3 regions of the Bacillus sp. 05T21 genome follow, and region 2 is predicted to be linked to each of the others. Evidence: riboswitches for the same ligand, from Rfam matches in the RefSeq annotation. Region 2 holds a riboswitch; each other region holds the start of a gene.
The links. A riboswitch is a leader RNA that binds a small molecule or an ion and turns the genes downstream of it on or off. The one in region 2 is predicted to bind S-adenosylmethionine.

Region 1: another riboswitch for S-adenosylmethionine. It lies ahead of AC1DKZ_RS08680 (hypothetical protein); the one in region 2 lies ahead of AC1DKZ_RS24545 (ABC transporter permease).
Region 3: another riboswitch for S-adenosylmethionine. It lies ahead of AC1DKZ_RS11365 (ECF-type riboflavin transporter substrate-binding protein); the one in region 2 lies ahead of AC1DKZ_RS24545 (ABC transporter permease).

Annotation. Positions count from the first base shown of each region.
Region 1 is NZ_JBFTMD010000003.1:15,411-19,677, forward strand. Features, by position in the region: gene AC1DKZ_RS08660 (ABC transporter ATP-binding protein) at 1-448, shown strand, start outside; gene AC1DKZ_RS08665 (ECF transporter S component) at 421-1,122, shown strand; gene AC1DKZ_RS08670 (YwiC-like family protein) at 1,307-2,029, shown strand; gene AC1DKZ_RS08675 (hypothetical protein) at 2,060-2,251, opposite strand; SAM riboswitch class I at 2,372-2,470, shown strand; gene AC1DKZ_RS08680 (hypothetical protein) at 2,509-2,829, shown strand; gene AC1DKZ_RS08685 (SWIM zinc finger family protein) at 3,044-3,481, shown strand; gene AC1DKZ_RS08690 (NAD(P)H-dependent oxidoreductase) at 3,504-4,079, shown strand; gene AC1DKZ_RS08695 (hypothetical protein) at 4,076-4,267, shown strand, end outside.
Region 2 is NZ_JBFTMD010000019.1:64,322-68,588, reverse strand. Features, by position in the region: gene AC1DKZ_RS24560 (multidrug effflux MFS transporter) at 1-1,038, shown strand, start outside; gene AC1DKZ_RS24555 (hypothetical protein) at 1,288-1,791, shown strand; gene AC1DKZ_RS24550 (DUF3951 domain-containing protein) at 1,770-2,024, opposite strand; SAM riboswitch class I at 2,196-2,300, shown strand; gene AC1DKZ_RS24545 (ABC transporter permease) at 2,438-3,355, shown strand; gene AC1DKZ_RS24540 (ABC transporter permease) at 3,372-4,267, shown strand, end outside.
Region 3 is NZ_JBFTMD010000004.1:179,776-184,042, forward strand. Features, by position in the region: gene AC1DKZ_RS11360 (ABC transporter ATP-binding protein) at 1-1,594, opposite strand, end outside; gene AC1DKZ_RS11365 (ECF-type riboflavin transporter substrate-binding protein) at 1,605-2,153, opposite strand; SAM riboswitch class I at 2,293-2,408, opposite strand; gene AC1DKZ_RS11370 (aspartate/glutamate racemase family protein) at 2,559-3,242, shown strand; gene AC1DKZ_RS11375 (macrolide family glycosyltransferase) at 3,292-4,267, opposite strand, start outside.

The DNA.
Region 1 (4,267 bases), on a different contig from region 2:
AGTAATAGCAGAAGAAATGTTGAAAAAGTTCTGGTTAGATTCACTTAAAGAGCGCCATCCACATGATTGTAGCGGGGGAGAGCAACAACTACTCGCATTATGTACAACTTTATTGTCAAAGCCAACTTTATTATTACTGGATGAGCCGACAAAGGGACTAGATCCATGGAAAAAGGAAAGAGTTGGAGAACTATTTAAACAGTTGCAAAAAGAAGGTACAACAATTGTAATGGCAACGCATGATATTGAGTTTGCAGCGAAATACGTTGATCAGTGCATGATGTTATTTGACGGGAAAGTCATTATGAATGATGCACCGAAAGAGTTCTTTAGTGGTAACTTCTTTTATACAACATCTATTAATCGATTCATCCGTAGAGAGTTGCCGTTTGCATTAACGTGGGAGGATGTGTACGAAGCGTGTCCAAACGATATGTTGCATTCATAATATTTATTTTTGCTGTTGTAATATGTACACTACTCTTTACGACTTTTATTATGGACGGGTATTACATGGTAAGTAGTTTGTTTTTATTAGCTGTCATTATGTTACCTTTCTATGTTCGTTTTGAAAGGAAGGCGTTTGTTTCACGTGAAATTGTTATCGTTGCTGTGTTAGCGGCGATTGCAGCGGTTAGCCGGGTACCATTTTCTATTTTACCAAGTGTACAACCGACTTCTTTTGTCATTATCGTTTCTGCAATTGTTTTTGGGAGTGAAACTGGCTTTATGATTGGGGCAACGGCGGCTATTGTATCTAATATTTTTTTAGGACAAGGTCCGTGGACGCCGTGGCAAATGTTCTCTTGGGGCATGATCGGGTTTATAGCTGGACTATTACGTAATACATTTTTAATGAAAAAACTGTGGGGAAGACTGTTGTACGGATTTGCCGTTGGATTTCTATTTGGCTGGATTATGAATTTTTGGGGTCTTCTTGGTTTTATACAAGAAGCAACGTGGGAAACAGTTATTGCTTACTATGTCGCAAGTTTTTACTTTGATCTGAGTCACGCGATATCGAATGTTATTTTCCTTCTGTTATTTAGTACGTCATGGATTACGATCCTCACAAGATTTAAAAAGAAATACGGTATATTAGATGAGCATAACGTGACATAGAAAAGCATACTCATATAAGGTAGGGTCGCGACTTACATATTCGTTTGCCTCTTTCATGCTTCTTACATATTGTAAGGAGCATTTTTTATTGTCAAAAAATAGATCTAATATATATCCGTTATTATATGAAATTATTTGTATAATAGTAGGTGAGAACTATTTTCAAGAGGGGGGTGTATAGTTAATGAAGTTAGTTATTCCGAAGCAACATGGTGCGTGGGCAATGCTTGTTATACCTTTTCTATTAAGTGTTATACTTGGGAAACCTACTTTTTATCATATTCCATTGTTTTTAGCTTGGTTCTTTATCTATTTAGCTACGTATCCATTTCTCGTGTACATAAAGCAAAAACGAAAAAAAGAATTTCTACACGCTGCAATTGTTTATTTTATCATTGCATTTGTATTTGGGATGATTTCTTTATTATATGAATGGCGAATTCTTTTATTCGCAGTATTAATGATTCCATTGTTTATTATAAATATGTATTACGCTCGTCAAAAAAATGAACGAGCATTACTAAATGATGTTTGTGCGATTATAGTGTTTTGTATAGGTGGTTTAATCAGTTATTATTTCTCCATGAAATTAATAGATAAAACAGCATTATTCATTGCGCTTATTTCATTTCTATATTTTTTAGGAAGTACGTTTTATGTGAAAACGATGATTCGTGAAAAAAATAATCCGAAGTATCGTTTTATATCTTGGGGGTATCATATTGTATTAACAGTAATCGTATTTACTATAAATCCATGGTGTTCACTCATATTTGTACCAAGTTTAATTCGGGCCATTATGTTGTATGGTAAAAAGATTTCTATATTAAAAGTAGGGATTTTAGAAATTGTTAATTCTGTATATTTTTTAATCATAACGGCAATAATGATGAAGTATGCCATTTGAAAAAACTTCCCATCTTTTGATGGGAAGTTTTCATTCTTGTTCTAAAATGTGAACGGTATAATCACATCTTTGTAATGCTTGCTCTACAGCGTAAAGGGATTGTTCAATACGTGCGCGATTAAAATCTTCTTCAACAGTTTGTAATGCATCTTCTAAACAATGTTTTGCTTCTTGTAAGGAATGAAAAGAATCTTGTACGTATCCACGAGCATTCTTTTTCAAAGTAGTAGCCTCCTTTTGTACATCTTTTTGTAGTATGAACAATAAAGAAGAAAATATAATTATTATATTTATTTGACAATTATAATAAAATTACGTATAGTTAAATTTAAAGTGAATATTTTCTTATCCAGAGAGGTGGAGGGACTGGCCCGATGAAACCCAGCAACCGCGATGCAGGTGCTAATTCCAGCAGAACATATTTGTTCTGGGAGATAAGACGAAGATATACGTAACTTCTTCTTATCGGAGAGGTTTTTTTGTTGCAAAAAAACCGATTACGAAAACATATAATAAGAAGAAAGGGGTTGCGAAGTACTGTGACACTCGAAAAATACGTAAAACTGCGTAGTACAGTTTATGAATATATGATAGAGCAAGATAAGCCAATATCATTGTTAGATATTCAAGAACATATCGTTTCGCATCATGAAGGAAAATTCACTAAAAAAATGTTACATCAATTTTATTTATCAAGACTATTAGATGAACTCAAACTGGATGGGAAAATTACTTTAGCTGATGATGAATATCGCTATGCTGAAAAAGGGGTATTTTATAAAGCGGGAAAAGGGAGCTAGGCTCTCTTTTTTTCTTGAAATAACGAAGTATGTAGCGTAAAAGACTGCTAAAGCAGCCTGATACAAGGGAATGGTGTTGAGTGTGTAGTGTCAAAGATTGAATGTGCCTGAAAAAGGCACTTCATATCGGCTGCAAATGAAAAGAGACACCTTCGCCGAATAGGTGTCAGTCGTTTGTCACGTAGACTCGCTACTTGACAGTTATTAGAATAACATGCAGGATTTTGGAAGTCAAAAGGGAATTAAAGGAAGAGGTGTTGTGATGTATGCATACTTATTAAAAGATATAATGAAATGGATTCCAAAGTACATTATAGATAGAGGATATGAATATTATGAAGAGGGACATGTAGAAGATGTTGAAATACACGACAAGAAAGTATTTGCTTTCGTTACTGGAAATGCAGGGAATTATGAAGTGATTATTGATCTTGAAGATTTTGCAGAAAGTAGCTGCGAGTGTCCTTATGAAAATTATTGTAAACATATGGCGGCAGTTGTGTATGAAATTCAAGGTGCTGGTGAGAGTACAGTTAAAGAGCAATTGAAAGGTTTAGAAAAAGAAGAGTTACTAACAGTATTAAATCGTTTGTTACAAAGTTCGAAAAATGTGCAAATTGTAGAGAAAATGTTAAAGAAGGGGAAACCTTAACTAAAGAGGGAGTTGTTTTGTAGTGAACGTACTAATTATATATGCTCATCCTAATCCTTCAAGCTTTAATGGGGCAATTTTAGAGCATGTGCAAAAAGGACTTGAGGAAACAAATCATTCTGTTACGCTACTTGATTTATATAAAGAACAATTTGATCCAGTGCTTGTATTTAATGAAGAGAAGAAAAGACGTGATTTACTAAATGAAGAAGAGACGAAGCGATATAGAGAATTAGTGCAGAAAGCGGATATTCTTCTTTTCATATATCCGATATGGTGGTGGGGCATGCCTGCTATTTTAAAAGGATTTATCGATCGTATTTTTGTAGCTGGATTTGCTTATAAATATGAGGGGGCATTACCGAAAGGCTTATTTAAAGGTAAGAAGGCGTGGGTTATTAATACGTTAGACTCACCGTTATGGTACGTAGCACTATTATATCGATCAGCGGATTGGATTATGATGAAAAGAGGGGTTTTGCGTTTTTGTGGTATTCGCAATATAAAACGTTCTGCTTTTCAATCTGTGAAAACGAGTAAAGTAACGAAGCGTGAAAAATGGCTGTTACAAATAGAAGAAGCGGCTCGTACATTATGAATGAAATCGATCGTATTATAAAGTGCTGTAAGTATGATGACGAACTTTTTCGTACGTATATTAAGTGTTTAGTCCAATTGAAGAAGTGTAGTGAAACGTTAAAACAAATTCAGATACAATTAAGAAATGATTATTTAATAAGAGGGATTTGTGAAAGAGAAGTTGATGAGGTAATAAAGGGAAGTAAA
Region 2 (4,267 bases):
TTTATTGGTTCAATCAGTGACATTTACGGAAGGCGCAAACCTCTTATTATCGCTCTTATTATTTATGTTGCTTCTTCGTTACTTTGTGCTGTTGCACCATCTATTTGGAGTTTAGTGCTTTTACGTTTCTTACAAGGTGCTTCAGGATCTGCTGGTATTGTTATATCACGTGCAATGGTACGCGATATGTATTCAGGTTCTGAAATGACGAAGTTTTTCTCATTACTTATGTTAGTAAACGGGGCAGCACCTATTTTGGCACCGATTATTGGAGGACAATTATTACAGTTCACATCATGGCGCGGCGTCTTTATCGTGCTTGGAGCAATTAGTGTATTCATGCTAATATCAGCTACTTTCGTATTACGTGAAACATTACCTCCTGAAGAAAGAGAGACAGGTGGATTATCAGGAACGCTGGCAACATACGGAAAGCTTTTGAAAGATCGTTTATTTATGGGATATGCATTGTCGCAAGGGTTAGTAACAGCTGCAATGTTTGCTTATATTTCTGGTTCACCGTTCGTGTTGCAAAATATATACGGGGCATCACCACAACAGTTTAGTTTGTTCTTTGCAATTAACGGTATTGGTATTATTATTGCTAGCCAAGTTACTGGCCGCTTAGCGGGGAAAGTTAATGAGAAAACTTTATTTGTTGCTGGTATTATTATTGCGGCTGTTGGCGGTCTATCATTACTACTTACAATCGCACTTGGAATAGGGCTAATCGGTGTTTTATGCTCGCTATTTCTTGTTGTATCAAGTGTTGGGGTTGTATCAACAACCGGCTTCTCGTTAGCGATGAGAAATCAAAAACAAGCAGCAGGAACAGCATCAGCTTTACTAGGTTTATTACAGTTCATTTCAGGAGCACTTGTTGCACCATTAGTAGGTATTGGCGGAAGCAATACCGCATTACCGATGGGGGTTGTGATAGCGCTTTGTGAAATTGGTGCTGTGTTATGTTATCTATTTATGGCCAGAAGAAGTGAGAAGCAGTTTGAACTGCAACAAAGACAAAATTTAGAGGCTTAATTCATAAAAAGAGCTGATTCAAACATGTTTTGAATCAGCTCTTTTTTCATTTCTTTGAAATAACTCATACAGCGTTGTAAGGTGATGCAAAAGTTATTTGCATAAAGTGACGATACTGTGACAAAAATGTAGGTATGTATATTAAGGTATCGTCTTAAGTGTAAAAAGTAAGGCGTTCTCGGTATAATAACAAGTGGAGATAAAAGAAACTATAATGAGTAATAGCTGTAGATAAAAGGAGAATAAGAGATGAAGAAGGTTTTCGGTATTGCTATGCTTGGGGGTATGCTCCTTCTAGCGGGATGTAATGGAAATAAAGACACGAAAGAACCAAAAGAAAAGGTAGAGCAATCTACTGAGCAAACAGAAGATATGAAAGTATATAACGAGTTACATGAAAAGTATGATGTGAAGATGAACAAAGAAATTAATAAAACGTTACAGTTATTTGAAGTGGCAAAAGAAAAGGGCGGTAAGGAAATAACTAATGCTAAATATAAAGAAGACGTGCGAATGGTAACAACGGGCATGTTAGAAGATATTGATCATATGCGTAAAGAAATTCGTGTGCCGAAGTCGAAAGAGGACGAACATGAACTATATGTTGGTTTCTTAAATGAATCAGAACAAGCAATGAAAAAATTGCAGAAGTTAGCAGCAGAAGAAGACTCATCGTTGATTCGTGATATAGAAATTCATTTTTCAACAGCATCAACATATTATAAACGCTTTCAAACAGAGGCGAAAAAATAACCTTGCGCATGCGCAAGGTTATTTTTTTTCTTACCATCTCCGTCTTCATCCTCGGATACTAATATCTTCTGTTCTTCGTGAAATTCTGAAATTGTTTGTCCAGTAATATTATCGAATGGAGTGTAAAAAGAAGTGATGCTTTTCTTTTTAATGAAGAGTTTATAGAAGCCGATGATGACGAGTATGACGATTGTTAATGGCAATCCTATAGTAGCCAGAAGTAGTGGATCCATTTTATAACTCCTTGAAAGTAATTAATTTTATTATAAGCTAAAGTAGTGATTTTAAGAAATAACACCATCAAAAACTGATTTTTCTAAATATATCCAATTAGATTGATTTTTCATTTTTTCAGAATTATAATTCAAAATATACAATTTGAACCAAATAATAATATAGCAATTTACTTATCCAGAGAGGTAGAGGGACTGGCCCTATGACACCTCAGCAGCGGGTTCTGTAATAGAACACCGTGCTAATTCCAGCAAGCAAGTCTTGAAAGATAAGTGATGGGCATAGTTTTATTAAGCCTTGATCTTATTTTTTAAGATCAAGGCTTTTTGTGTTTTAAGAAGTAGAGAAGGAGTAATGGCAATAAATATGTCAATAAAACAAAGTAAATTCATTTGTTTAGGGGGTTATTGAAGTGTATGTTATTAAAAAACTATCGGTTATGGTATTCACGCTATGGGTCATTACGACAGTAACATTTTTAATTATGCATATTATTCCAGGTGATCCGTTTTCATCAGATGCGAAAATCTTTCCTGAAGAAGTAATACAAAACATGAGAGCGAAGTATCACCTTGATGAACCGTTATGGAATCAATATGTTGCTTATTTGGATGGGGTAGTTCATTTTGATTTTGGTGAATCTGTTCAATCGACAGGTCAAGGTGTATCGGAAATTATAACAACTGGTTTTGGACCGTCGGCAATTATTGGTTTACAAGCACTTGTTATTTCATTGTTAGTCGGAATTGCCGCAGGTACATTTGCCGCGCTATATCATGGGAAAATGATTGATTATAGTGTGAGCTTGCTTGCGATTCTCGGTATTTCTATTCCTAGTTTTATTTTAGCACCACTATTTATACAAGTATTCGCCATCCAATTTGAATTACTACCAGTGGCGTCTTGGGGAACATTTGAGCATACTGTATTACCCTCCTTCGCATTAGCGTTAGGACCAATCGCAGTTATTACAAGATTTGTTCGCTCTAATATGATTGAAGTTTTGCAGAGTGATTATATTAAGCTAGCGAGAGCGAAAGGTATACCAATTAAGAAAATCATTATAAGACATGCTCTTCGAAATGCGATTGTTCCAGTACTTACATTTGTTGGCCCATTAATGGCTGGACTTTTAACAGGGACTTTCGTTATTGAAAAAATCTTTTCAATTCCTGGTTTAGGAAAATATTTTGTAGACAGTATTTTCAACCGAGATTATCCGGTGATTATGGGAACAACCATTTTCTATAGTGCGCTATTAATTGTATGTATTTTTATTACAGATATCATTCATCGTATTGTTGATCCGCGCATTCGTTCTATTACGTAAGGAGGGTGATGTTTAAATGGGGGCTTATGACATTAATGACCAGTTATTAACGAATGAAGAGAAAAAAGAATTAACGATAAATAAAGATCAGCAAACGATTAGCCGGAAAAAGGAAGTGTTTCGCAAGTTTATATCAAACCCTATAGCAGTTTTAGGGGCAGTGACGTTATTACTAATTATTGTTTTCTCGCTTATTGGCGAAAGTTTAACGCCATTTACTGCGAGTGAACAAGTAAAAGAAGCAACTAATTTACCGCCTAGTAGTGAGCATTGGTTCGGAACAGACGATTTAGGGAGAGATATTTGGGCGCGTACTTGGGCTGGTGGGAAAATTTCATTAACAGTTGGATTGGTAGCAGCAGCTCTTGATATAGGGCTTGGTGTACTTATCGGTGGCTTTAGTGGATATGTGAGAGGACGTAATCGTCTTGGAACGTTAATTGATGAGTGGATTATAAGAGGGATTGAAGTGTTATACGGTATCCCATATTTACTGATTGTTATTTTACTACTAATCATTATGAAACCAGGACTTTTTACAATTATTATAGCTCTTGCGTTAACGGGATGGATTGGCATGGCACGTCTCATTCGAGCGCAAGTACTTTCATTGAAACAAAGAGAATTTGTTATTGCAGCAGAGCGATTAGGTACACCTCATATGAAAATTATATACGGACATTTAATTCCAAACTTAACAGGGATTATTATCGTAAATTTATCATTTACAATTCCAGCAGCTATTTTCTCAGAATCATTTTTAAGTTTTATCGGACTTGGAGTACAATCACCAGCAGCGAGCTGGGGCACGATGACAAACGATGCACTCGGGACATTACTAAGCGGAGAGTGGTGGCAACTTTTCTTCCCGGCAATCATGATTGCACTCATCATGTTCGCATTTAATGCGAT
Region 3 (4,267 bases), on a different contig from region 2:
GATTAGCTCTTTGTAACGTTCCTCGATCCCCTAAAACAGCAGATACAGTATTGTCCGCAATAATTTTCCCTTCATGCAGAACTACCGCTCGATCTGCATATTCTAAAGCAAGATTCATATCGTGTGTGATAATAATAAAGGATATGCCCCTTTTAGCCAGTTTTCTAATAAACGACATAAACTGTTTGTAATGGTAATAATCTTGTCCAGCTGTTGGCTCATCTAATACAATAAGTTTTGGGTTTGTTATAAGTACAGATGCAATAGTAAGCCTCTTTTTTTGTCCATAGCTTAATGCCTGAATTGGCCAGTTACGAAATGGATATAATCCACAAATTCTTAAAGCTTTTTCGACTCTTGTCTCAATCTCATCTTTAGAAACCTTTTTTAATTGTAATGAATATGAAACCTCTTCTAAAACAGTAGGCTGTGTAATCATTTGATTTGGGTTTTGCATAACATAAGAAATAACTTCCCCGCGTTTACGAATAGACCAACAATTTATATTTTCTCCATCGAATGTTATTCTCCCATTCTCTGTTTTATTTATTCCTATAAGAGTATGAGCTAATGTCGATTTTCCTGCTCCATTATGACCCAATAACGCTACTATTTCTCCCTCTCCTATTGAAAGGTTGATATCTTCTAAGGCTGTATGTTTGTTATTGTACGTAAATGATAAATTTTCTATCTTGCATAAAGCTTTTTTAATATATTTGTTTTTTGATGAAACTTGCTTATGCATCCAGTTCTTTAATAGGCTATGAACGCCTGCATTACGAAGATTTTCAATTGGAAATACCCTAACATTATTACTATCAAAATTTAATTTCTTTAGCGCCTCTATATAAATAGGTTCTCTTAGTCCAATATTTGGTAATATATTAGAATTTAAAATACTATCCGGTGAACCAACGGCAATAACTTCTCCCTCATCTATTAAAATAATTTTATCTAAATCAAGGTTTAATATTTCTTCTATTCGATGTTCAATAATTACAATTGTTTTATTATATTTCTCATGTATATTTTTAATGAGTTCTATTGTATTCAAACTACATGCAGGATCCAAATTAGCTAACGGTTCATCAAATAATAATATATCTGCATTTGTCGTTAGCAGACCTGCAAGAGAGACTGTCTGTTTTTGACCTCCTGATAATTCATGTGGACTTTGTGTATGAAAGTCCTGCATGCTTACCTTTTTTAAAGAATCCGTAACAATCTTTCTCATTTCTATTTGATTTACACAATCGTTTTCTAATGCAAATGCTACATCCTCTTCGACAGTAAGGCCTATAAATTGTGCATCTTGATCTTGTAATATTGTCCCTACGTGTTTACTCTGTTCAAAAACACTACCTTTTCTCGGATCCTTTCCAGCTATTAAAATGTTACCGGTACTTATCCCTTCGTAAGAAAATGGGATTAGCCCATTTATACAATGAGCTAATGTTGACTTACCTGAACCACTTCGTCCAGCGATAAGTACCTTTTCCCCAGGATATATTTGAAATGTAATATCTTTTAAAGTAGGCTGCGTGGTATGCCTATATTGAAAGGTAAATTGTTCAAAAGAAATAATTGGTTGCATGTATTCATCCCTACTTTTCAATTTTTAAATGTGTATGTTTCTTATTTGATTTCGCTAGACCGATCGTGATTGGTAAGCCAAGAACTAAAAATACGATAACGTCTGCAATTGTTGCGCCTAGTACTTGTATAACTATTTTGTCAAACGGTTCTCCCATCACAATAATATCGAATGCTCCAGCAAATATAATAGCTATGACAATACCAATTAACCCTGCAATTGCAAAATAAGAAATATCACGGTTATTATACGTTCCATGTTTTACACTAAAACCAACTCTTTTTTGTATGAGTCCCATTGCTAAACCAATAATACCTGAACTAATAACCCATCCCCACCAAATACCCCATCCAGCGATCGTATCTGTAACGGTATGACCGATGAGTCCTATTAAAAGTCCTGCTACTGGGCCAAATAACGCTCCAAAAACTGTTAAAATAGCCAATGCGGGTTTAATAAATGTATTCGGTGCGATAGAAAATCCCCAAAGCCCTAATACCCCGTATAAAGCTGCTCCAATTCCAATAGCTACTACTAGCTTTGTCGTTAATTTGTTCATTACAATTCCCCTCTCGTATTATTCAACTTTTAATACTCTATATTTATTTTGAAAATGAATTATGCATCGACACTTCCTTTCTATACAACAAAAAATGACCTCTTAAATAAGAGGTCATTTTCTTTCACGTACAAGAATCCCCTTATCTTTCAAAAGACACATAGTGTCCTCTGCGGAATTAGCACCTTCCTATGTAATTACATAGGGGTTGCTGAGGTTTCATAGGGCCGTTCCCTCTACCTCTCTGGATAAGTATGTAGTTGTAATCTGTATTATGGCACTAACAATAAATAATTTCAATACTTTTCTTACTATTTTTATTTTTCGATAAATAGTTCATTTAAATCATTGTATTCTTATCGGAATTATGAAATAATAAATTCAAAATTGTTACGGGAGGAATGCATGATGAAAGTAATTGGCTTAATTGGCGGACTAAGTTGGGAATCAACATCGTTATATTATAAACATATTAATACACTAACTCTCTCTCAATATGATCAAAATGCGAAGCTTGTTTTATATAGCATGGACTTTGGGGAGGTAACTACATTATTGCAAAACCATCAATATGAAGAAGTGAAAAATGAATTAGTCACGGTAGCAAAAAAGGTAGAAAACTCAGGAGCTGAATGTTTACTTATGTGTTCTAATACTGTACATCTATTTGCTGAGGAAGTAGAACAAGCAATATCAATCCCACTTCTTCATATCGGTGATGTAAGTGCTAAAGAAATGGTAGAACAGAATATAAAACGGATCGGATTATTAGGAACGAAACAAACGATGGAACAAGATTTTTATACATCACGACTAGCAAAATATAACATTGAGACAATTATCCCAAATGACGAAGAAAGAACTTTTATCCATCACGTCATATTAAATGAATTAAGTAGAGGAATTATTTCAGAAACATCAAAAGAAAAACTAATACAAATTACCAATTCATTAATTCAAAATGGTGCGGAAGGAATATTACTAGGCTGTACTGAAATACCATTGCTTATTTCCCAAAATGACCTTACTGTTCCTGTTTTTGATACTGCTTATTTACATGCAAATACTGCTGTACAATTTGCTGGATAATAATATAAAAGCATACAGGTAGAGCCTCTATGCTTTTATATTGTCCGAACTATTTATTTAAAAGAGCATCAATAACTGCAATGGCTCTTTTGGAACCACCACACCCTAAAAAACTTTCATTCAGTTTTCGAATGCCATGTTTATACTTTTCATTTGAAAGAACGTCTGTTACCGCCTTTTTTAAAGTTTGCACATTAACATGCTCTTTCAATAATCTATGTGCTGCCTCAAGCTCAGTTAATCTTTGCGCTATCATAGGTTGATCTTTATCATGCGGTATTATCACAAATGGGATATTATAATGGATTGCATCGTGCACACTATTCATTCCACCATGTGTAATAAAAACATCTGCTTCACTTAATATTTCTGATTGAGGTACGTAAGGGGTTATAATAAAATTGTCTGGCGCTTGCTTAATTTTTGAAATATCATTTCTATCACCAATCGCCATTACTACAATCCCTTCGAAATTTGAAAAAGCATCAATACAAGTATTAAAAAATGGTTCGAGCCCTTCGAGAAGTGTTCCCATTGAAATATAAATAACTTTCTTTTTTGAAAGCAATTCAAGTGGAAACTTTACATTTGTTTTGCGCTTTATAATACTCGGTCCAATAAAAACATTGTTTTCTCCGAACGAATCGCTATTAGGTTGAAAATAACGACTTGTATACACGAGACTAATATCTCCCTTATTATGCATAAATTGAAGATTATTTTTGGGCTTTACTCCAAATTCATGTTCCATTTGATACAGTAACTTTTCAGAGAGTTCATCGGGTTGGAATTGTATTTCTGCATTTGGATGAAAAGGCAAGGTTTCCAATAATACTGGTGGAATTAAAAATATAGGAGAGGAAACTATGCCTGGAACTTGTAAATATTCCTTTACTAACTCTCCAGCACCAAATATATCATAAACTACGAAATCAAAATTAATGCTTTTACATAATCGTTTCGTAATTTCTAATATGTATAAAGAAGTTTGAACATGTACATGAAAGAAAGATTTTAATCCATAT